Linked DNA regions of Aridibaculum aurantiacum. The main gene of each other region encodes a partner of the protein of the gene in region 2 in a complex. Links are inferred from orthologs where the notes say so. Each region holds a gene or a part of one and is shown on either strand. Other genes may lie near its edges.

The links. The genes of interacting proteins can lie anywhere in the genome.
Region 1: the proteins of mnmG (region 2) and mnmE are in contact, whole or in part, in a solved structure (PDB 9HIP), measured with the Escherichia coli proteins. The link is inferred for Aridibaculum aurantiacum from one-to-one orthologs.

The regions. Positions count from the first base shown.
Region 1 is NZ_JAFEWC010000003.1:161,485-165,846, forward strand. Bases 542-3,357 are described here. They hold mnmE (tRNA uridine-5-carboxymethylaminomethyl(34) synthesis GTPase MnmE), read left to right. Parts: upstream 542-1,166; coding sequence 1,167-2,549; downstream 2,550-3,357. Other genes in these bases: J4N22_RS14535 (energy transducer TonB), read left to right, coding at 542-1,082; moaA (GTP 3',8-cyclase MoaA), read left to right, coding at 2,655-3,357. In the rest of the region: J4N22_RS14530 (ExbD/TolR family protein), read left to right, coding at 1-180; more of J4N22_RS14535, read left to right, coding at 234-541; more of moaA, read left to right, coding at 3,358-3,635; J4N22_RS14550 (molybdopterin molybdotransferase MoeA), read left to right, coding at 3,653-4,362. UniProt on the Escherichia coli protein: Exhibits a very high intrinsic GTPase hydrolysis rate. Involved in the addition of a carboxymethylaminomethyl (cmnm) group at the wobble position (U34) of certain tRNAs, forming tRNA-cmnm(5)s(2)U34.
Region 2 is NZ_JAFEWC010000004.1:188,428-192,839, reverse strand. What follows is about bases 432-3,297. They hold mnmG (tRNA uridine-5-carboxymethylaminomethyl(34) synthesis enzyme MnmG), read right to left. Parts: upstream 2,866-3,297; coding sequence 997-2,865; downstream 432-996. Other genes in these bases: J4N22_RS19175 (CAP domain-containing protein), read right to left, coding at 2,950-3,297. Also shown: J4N22_RS19190 (PKD domain-containing protein), read left to right, coding at 1-422; more of J4N22_RS19175, read right to left, coding at 3,298-3,612; rRNA maturation RNase YbeY, read right to left, coding at 3,626-4,060; J4N22_RS19165 (FeoA family protein), read left to right, coding at 4,134-4,361; nadD (nicotinate (nicotinamide) nucleotide adenylyltransferase), read left to right, coding at 4,397-4,412. UniProt on the Escherichia coli protein: NAD-binding protein involved in the addition of a carboxymethylaminomethyl (cmnm) group at the wobble position (U34) of certain tRNAs, forming tRNA-cmnm(5)s(2)U34.

The DNA.
Region 1 (4,362 bases), on a different replicon or contig from region 2:
AGAAGAACGCCTGCTGACGACCTGGTAATAGTTATCAAACCTGGACCAGAGTCTACGTATAAAGATGTAGTAGATATTCTTGATGAGATGACGATTAATGACATTAAGCGTTACGCCTTAGTGGAAATTTCTCCTGTTGAAGCACAGTTAGTTAGTTTAACTGAAGGAGCAGGCGGATAATTTTTGTTATGGATTTCTACACCACATGCATCTAACATTTAAAGACATCAAAAATGGATATTAATCAACTTCGAACTGCCGACATCCTCGACATCGTTTTTGAGGGTAGGAACAAGGACTACGGAGCTTACCAGCTGCGTAAGACTTACTCCCGCAGGCTTAGTATTGCCTTGGGTGTAATGCTCCTGGCAGCTTTACTTCTTATTCTAACCACTTTGTTCGCAGGTGGTCCGGAAGATGAGGGTAAGCAAATAATTGTACAGGACGTGCAATTAGAGGATATTAAAAAGCAGGAAGAGAAGAAGCCTGAGCCGCCACCACCTCCTCCGCCGCCTCCTGCTCCAGAGCCACCAAAAGTGGAGATCACCAAATTCACTCCTCCGCAAATTGTGAAGGATGAGCAGGTGAAGCCTGAAGAGCAGATTAAAGAGATAGAAAAGATGGAGGACACTAAGATCGGTACCATCAACCAGGAAGGTAAGAAAGACGAAGGTTTTGTTGCCCCTCCGGTAGAAGAAAAAGGTACTGGTGTAGTAGAAGCTCCTAAAAAGGTAGAAGAAGACTACGACAAGGTTTTCACCAAAGTGGAAAAAGAAGCAAAATTCCCTGGTGGACCTGAAGCCTGGAGAAGGTTCCTTGAAAGAAACCTGAACGCTAACGTAGCAGCTGATGATGGCGCTCCTGCAGGAAATTACACTGTACGAGTTCAATTCATCGTGGACAAAGAAGGTAGCATCAGTAACGTGCAAGCGATTGATGTTCCAAAAGCTTGTCCTAGTTGCGGACCAGAAGCAGTAAAGGTTATCAAAAGAGGTCCTAAATGGGATCCAGCTGTACAAAATGGTCGTAACGTAATTTACCAGGCTATACAGCACATCACATTCCAGGTGGTAGACCAATAATAATCACATTGGCTTTTTTATTAAGATCCTCCAATCCGGGGGATCTTTTTTTTGTACCTAACTTGCAGCCTCTAATAAATAACTATGTTAGGTAAGCTGGCAGGATGGGATGATACGATTGTTGCTTTAGCTACACCACCAGGTGTAGGCGCCATTGGCGTTGTAAGGCTAAGTGGAAATGATGCCATCCATATCACCAATCAATTATTTCCTTCTAAAAATCTTTTAGATCAGCCATCGCATACACTGCATGTGGGACTTCTAAAGAAGGATGGTATAGCCATAGACCAGGTAGTTATTTCACTTTATAAAGCGCCAGCTTCTTATACTGGTGAGAACGTAGTAGAGATTTCATCTCACGGTTCGCCTTATGTGTTGGAAAAGATCATACAAGCGCTTACTGCAGGAGGGGCTCGACTGGCAAAAGCAGGAGAGTTCACTCAACGTGCTTTTCTAAATGGAAAACTAGATCTTACCCAGGCTGAGGCTGTTGCTGATCTAATTTCCAGCAATACCGAAGCGAGCCGCAAACATGCGCTTCAGAATATCCGTGGCGGATTTTCTTCTGTTCTAAAACAACTGCGTGATCAGCTTCTTTCCTTCTCAGCACTTATCGAATTGGAATTGGATTTCAGCCAGGAAGATGTAGAATTTGCTGATCGTACCCAGCTATACCAACTTATCGAAACTGCAGGTATCACAACTACCCAGTTATTATCATCCTTTGCTTTGGGTAATGTTATCAAAAATGGTGTGCAGGTAGCCATTATTGGAAAACCAAATGCCGGCAAGTCTACTTTGCTGAATACTTTGCTGAATGAGAACCGTGCAATTGTAAGTGAAATTGCAGGTACCACCCGCGATACCATTGAGGAGATCCTGAATATCGACGGTATTCTGTTCAGGCTGATTGATACGGCAGGTATCAGGCAGCATACGCACGATGTTATAGAAAGCATCGGTGTTGAAAAAAGCCTGGAGAAAATGAAGCAGGCCGACGTGGTCCTGTATCTTTTTGATGTAACAGAAATGACTACAGCTGAACTACTGGTGCTGGTAAACGAAATGAACCAGCAGCAAATAAAATTCATACTTGTAGGAAATAAAGCAGATAAAGCAACTGATGAAGAGTTGGCTGAAAAATATTCAGAGATCCCGGTGTTGTTTATATCTGCAGCCAACAAACGCAACATAGAAACCTTAAAGCAACGGCTGGTTGACCAGGTGATATCTGAAAATTTACAACAAGAAAATACGATCATCTCCAATGCGCGACACTACGAAGCGCTTCGACTGGTTGATCAATCTTTACAAGAAATAAAAGAAGGACTTGATAACGGTATACCGGGTGACCTGGTAGCATTGGATATTCGTCGCTGCCTGCATTACCTGGGCGAGATCACCGGTGAGATAACCAACGAAGACCAGCTCGATTATATCTTCAGCAAGTTTTGTATCGGAAAGTAACTTGAAGTGGAAACCCTATAGTTTTTGAACCCATAGCGTAAGAAAAATATGTTCCTATAAAACTTGTGAAACTGCTTAGATTTATACTTACAACTTCACAACAATATGCTGGTCGACAGCTTCAATAGGATACATAATTATTTACGCATTTCTATTACAGACAACTGCAACCTGCGTTGCTTCTATTGCATGCCTGACGAAGATCATGCTGTAACCGCATCAACAAACCTGATGCAGGTGGAAGAGATAGACCAGATAGCAAAAACATTTGTGTCGCTGGGTGTAACTAAAATCAGGCTGACAGGTGGTGAACCATTGGTGCGTAAAGATGCAGCCAAAATCATTGAGCAGCTTTCAAGGTATCCTGTTGAGCTTACTTTAACCACCAACGGAACGCGGCTTCATGAATTTATTCCTGTCCTAAAGAATGCCGGTGTCCGATCTGTGAATGTTAGTTTAGATACCCTTGATAAAGACAAGTTCCAGGTGATGACAAAGAGGGACGCGTATCAAAGGGTACTGAGCAACATCCGGCAACTATCGAAGGAGAACATTCATGTAAAGGTGAATGTGGTGATGATGAAAGGCGTGAATGATGATGAGATCAATGCTTTTGTTGCCATGACCAAAGCGCTTCCTGTTCATATCCGATTCATAGAGTTTATGCCTTTTTCCGGCAATCATTGGGAGAGCCAGAAGGTATTTGGATGGAAACAGATCTTGGAGGTAGTTGGCGAGGAGTACGATTATATTAAGTTGAAGGATGATATCCATGATACGACGAAAAAGTATATAGTTCCGGATCATGTAGGTACGTTCGCCGTTATCAGCACCATCACTTCTCCTTTCTGCGGCAATTGCAACAGGATGCGTATTACTGCCGATGGCAAAATGAAGAATTGCCTGTTCTCACAAAAGGAGACAGACCTTCTTTCAGCATTGCGAAGAGGTGAAGATATCGTTCCGCTCATCAGGCATTCTATTGGAAGTAAGGCTGCCGAAAGAGGTGGCCAATTTACTGGCAACATAGAAGAATTGGATACTGCTTCTTTGAAGAACAGGAGCATGATAACCATAGGCGGTTAGTGATAAAGAACAAGTAAATGATCTCCGTACAAGAAGCAAAAGACCTTATTCGCCTGCATAGCAAACAACTTCCAGCCCAGGTTTTATCGTTGAAAGATGCAACAGGCTTAGCGCTGGCAGAAGATATATATGCTCCGCAAGACTTTCCTCCTTTTATGCAATCGTCAATGGACGGTTATGCATTCAAATTCTATGATTGGAAAGGAGAACCATTAGCTATAGTAGGCGAGGTGCAGGCAGGTTCAGCAAAAGAAATAGCGACAAGTAATAAACAAGCAGTAAGAATATTTACAGGTGCTCCCGTTCCCGCAGGACTAGATACGGTAGTGATGCAGGAGAAGGCCGTGGTAGAGAATAGGCAACTACACGTACTGGATGATGCTTTGGTAAAAGGCAGCAATGTGCGGCAAATTGGTTCTGAAATACCAAGAAGAGCATTGGCTTTAGAAATGGGAACTACATTAACTGCGGGGGCTATTGGTTTCATAGCAGGCTTAGGTATTTCCGAAGTAATAGCAGTTGCCAAACCATCAGTTGCCATTATTGTTACTGGCAAAGAACTTCAAAAGCCGGGTGAGCAACTACAGTATGGGCAGGTTTATGAATCCAATTCTTATGCACTTACTGCAGCTTTGCAAGCAATTGGTATAACTGGAGTAAGTGTGCAGTGGGTAGACGATGATCTTACTTCTATAACATCTGTTATTGAAACTGCTATAGGCACGGC
Region 2 (4,412 bases):
TGAAGGTTTATGAGGCCTTTGTCTCCAATCTCAAGGAGGGTGTTTATCAATTTGAATTAACAGTAACTGACAATGATAATGCTGTTTCCTGGGATACGATGAAAGTGACAGTCCTGCCGGACTCGTCCAAAATGAAAAAATATATTGGCTTGGGGTGGGATGATTCCTGCACGATGCGTATTCCCAACTTATCGTCTGCAATACCGTCCACCACTGGTATTAAAGTGTTTCTGTCAAAGTATTCCGGAGGTGGACCTATGCCTGTTTATGTGCCACCTACTGGCTGGTACGAGATACATACGGGTCCGGCATCGTGGGAATGGTACGAAATAAAAAATGATGTTTTGATCATACATGCTGCTCCAAGTTCAGATTGTCGTTCGAACGGTGCTGCTTATGATGTGATGATAATGTGGGACTGATACGAGCTCCATTCATCACAGCATAATGATTTTTTTGTAGACAATTAAATGAATTGGTTAGAAGTACATAGCGTAACGTACTTATTAAGTCCTACATACTTGTGCACCTAGATAAAAGTGGTACCACACAAGCTGACGTTTATCTTCCTTTAATTTAATCAGTTCACAATAAGAACGCCAGACTATGATATATGGAAGTGTACATCTTCGGGTGCTTGTTAAGATCATTGAGTTAATTAAATTATATTTTTTATTAATATATTAAATTGTTTGCATGCCGAAAGCTAGTTAAGCAGCGTCTCATAAGAAGAAAGGTTGGAGAGCGAAGAACTTAGGAAAAACAAAAAAGCCCAGAAGTTGCTTTACGCTTACATTCTGAGCTTTTAGGTTGTGGTGTGGGCCGGGATCGAACCGGCGACACAAGGATTTTCAGTCCTTTGCTCTACCGACTGAGCTACCGCACCTTCTCCCCTTAGGGGCTGCAAATATAACACCTTCTGCTCCAGATTTCCAAAAAGGAATAGAAGAAATAACAAGATTTCTTTGCAGCTTTTCTCCCTGATGAAGAAAAAGATTATCGACCCATATATACCATAAGTATTTGAACATCACTAGGATTAACACCACTAATTCTACTGGCCTGTCCTAGTGTGCGTGGACGAACTTTCAGAAATTTCTGCCGCGCCTCGTTCGATAAAGACATTACTCTATCATAATTAAAAGCTTCAGGAATTTCAAGTTCTTCCATCTGGCTCATCCGCGCCACCAGTTCTTTTTCTTTATTGATATACACATCATACTTTACCTGTATCTCTACTTGTTCTACCACTTCAGCAGGAAAATCTTTGAGCAACTCCTGCAGCTTTGGAGATGCAGAAATAAGCCCGGCCATATCTATAGACGGTCTTAGCATCAACTGGTTCAGCTTCTGCTTTTGGTTGATTGGTGCAGAGCCAACCTTTTTCAGGTAATGATTTATTTCTTCTGGTTCTACTGAATAATCTTTTACCAGCAGCTTTAGCGCTTCTACTTTATGCTGCTTATCCCGAACCTTCTCCATTCTTTCCTGCGTAGCAAGTCCAAGCCTGTAGCTAAGTTCAGTAAGACGAAGATCTGCATTGTCCTGTCGCAGCAGCGTACGGTATTCAGCACGGCTGGTGAACATCCTGTAAGGTTCGTCAGTTCCTTTACTAATGAGGTCGTCAATTAATACACCTATATATGCTTCACTTCTTTTTAAGATGAATGGTTCCAGTTCCGCTGCCTTTTGATGCGCATTTATTCCAGCCATCAATCCCTGGCATGCAGCTTCTTCATACCCTGTGGTACCGTTGATCTGCCCGGCAAAGAATAGGTGTGAGATCTTTTTGGTTTCTAAGGAATACTTCAACTGTGTAGGTGGAAAATAATCATATTCAATAGCATATCCTGGACGGAACATCCTTACATTTCCAAAACCAGGAACCATACGTAAAGCTGCGTATTGAACATCTTCAGGCAACGAGGTAGAAAAACCATTTACATAGATCTCCACTGTATTGAAGCCTTCTGGCTCTACAAACAGCTGGTGGCGCTCCCTCTCTGCAAACCTGTTGATCTTATCCTCAATACTAGGGCAATAGCGTGGACCTACTCCTTCTATTCTTCCTGCATACATTGGTGACCGGTCAAAGCCTGTCTTCAGCATTTCATGTACTTCAGGAGATGTATAGGTTATCCAGCAGCTTCTTTGTTGTTCAGGTTTGATCTTAGGAACATCCATAAAAGAGAAGCCTACAACCTCATCATCGCCCTTCTGCTCTTCCATTTTGCTGTAGTCAAGGCTTCTTCCATCTATACGTGGAGGCGTACCTGTTTTCAGCCTATCGCTCTCAAAACCTAGTTCAACCAGCTGTTCAGTAATGCCTGTAGAGGCTTTTTCTGCCATTCTACCACCACCAAAACGTTTTTCTCCTATATGGATAACGCCATTCAGGAAGGTTCCACTGGTTACAACCACAGATTTTGAACGAATAGAATGACCTAAACCAGTCACTACCCCACAAGCCCTTTCTCCTTCTACGATGATAGACACTACATTATCCTGGTAAAAGTCAACGTTTGGAGTATTTTCAAGCATTTCACGCCACTTCTGGGCGAACAGCATCCTATCACTTTGTGCCCTAGGGCTCCACATTGCAGGACCTTTACTCCTGTTCAACATCCTGAACTGAATGAGGCTGGCATCTGTAACTATACCACTGTAACCACCTAAAGCATCAATTTCTCTTACAATCTGACCTTTAGCTATACCACCCATTGCCGGGTTACAGCTCATTTGGGCAATGGTTTGCATATTCATTGTAACCAACAACACCTTACTACCCAAGTTGGCGGCCGCTGCTGCTGCTTCACAACCAGCATGACCAGCACCAACCACTATTACATCATATTCTTTAAACATCATTCTCTATTAAAAAAACAAAGATAAACCTATGAGGAGGTTTATCTTTTAAATGAATTGTTTCACGTGGAACAGCAGCAAAAGCTACTGTAAACATGAAAAGTCTTGAATTACCATAAAACTACCGTTGTTATAGGCTGAAATTCCTACGCCCATTTCCTTGTATGAACTATTAAGCAGGGATTTCCTGTGCCCCAAATCTGGTATTCCTTCATCTATGTATAGAAAAACAAGGGCTAAGATGGTATTAGAAGGGCCAAAACTGATGTTTTCGCCTGCACATTTCTCTATTCCTCCTTTTACCATCCTATCCTGGAAGGTAGCACCAGAAGGAGAAGTATGAGAAGGAGGGGCATTCCGCTTCTTTAGCTCATTAGCATGTGCTTGGGCAAGAGAAGAAAGAATAGCATTAGGTTTCAGCATCTCTAAGGGACCGGTAGCATAAAGATCCTTCTTTAAACTAGCTGCATAGGAGGTTCTGAGGTTTGGATGAGTAGAAAGAATAGGTGCCACTACACTGTCCCAGAACACTCGAGGCTTGCTCCTGCTGAAATTGGTCCAATAAAACCACTCCCTAACATCAGCAGGCATGGATTTGGTTTCAGGAAAAGAGTACAAAAAGGCTTCAATACCCAAATCTCTTGCTGGCATATTAGGCATAGCACGAACTTCAATGGTGCTTGTACTAAAATGTTGACCAAAAGAAAGAACAGGAGCCAGTAATAACAGGAAAAACAGGGGTTTCACGTGGAACATCAGGTTATAAACGTTTCTCAAATAAACGTAAATAATGATCCTCTTTTTCCCTCATAATTGTTATTTCACGATTCGTTTTGTCTCCATAGCCGCACAGGTGCAAGGCACCATGGAAGATTACCCGTAACAGTTCATTAGTTGAGGTAACCTTATGATCATTAGCATTATCCTTTACCCGATCCACGCTAATGTATATCTCCCCAATAGTACCTTCTGAAGATGGGTCAGTAAGATCGAAAGTGATGATATCAGTATAATAATCGTGCTGAAGATGGTCTTTATTGATCTGCAGAAGGTATTCGTCGCTGCAGAATACATAGTTAAGTTGTGAAAGAGGTTTGTTCTCCAGTTGAAAAAGCTCCTGGATGAATAGTTTAACCACCTTTTTGTTCTTCAAAGGAATAGTAGAAACATCGGCATAAGAGAAGCGTATAGACATATTTAGTTTTTGCTGTTCCAAATTTCGTAACAAAAAGAAGATCAGACCCTATACATTTGACAACAACTATAGAATGATGAGGAAACTATCAGAGGTAGAAATAGGAAAGACAGTAATTATACATTCATTTGAGAAGGATGATATTTTTATAAAGCTAATGGAGATGGGATGTGTGCCGGGGGAAAAGATAAAGGTTGAGCAGAAAGCTCCATTAGGAGATCCTATATCTATAACCGTAGCAGGATATAACCTGAGCTTACGCATAAGCGAAGCTGAGAAAATCATTGTAGAAGATATATAAACAACAACAGCAGTCGTAACCTTCACCTCCTCGCTATGAAAATCGGATTGT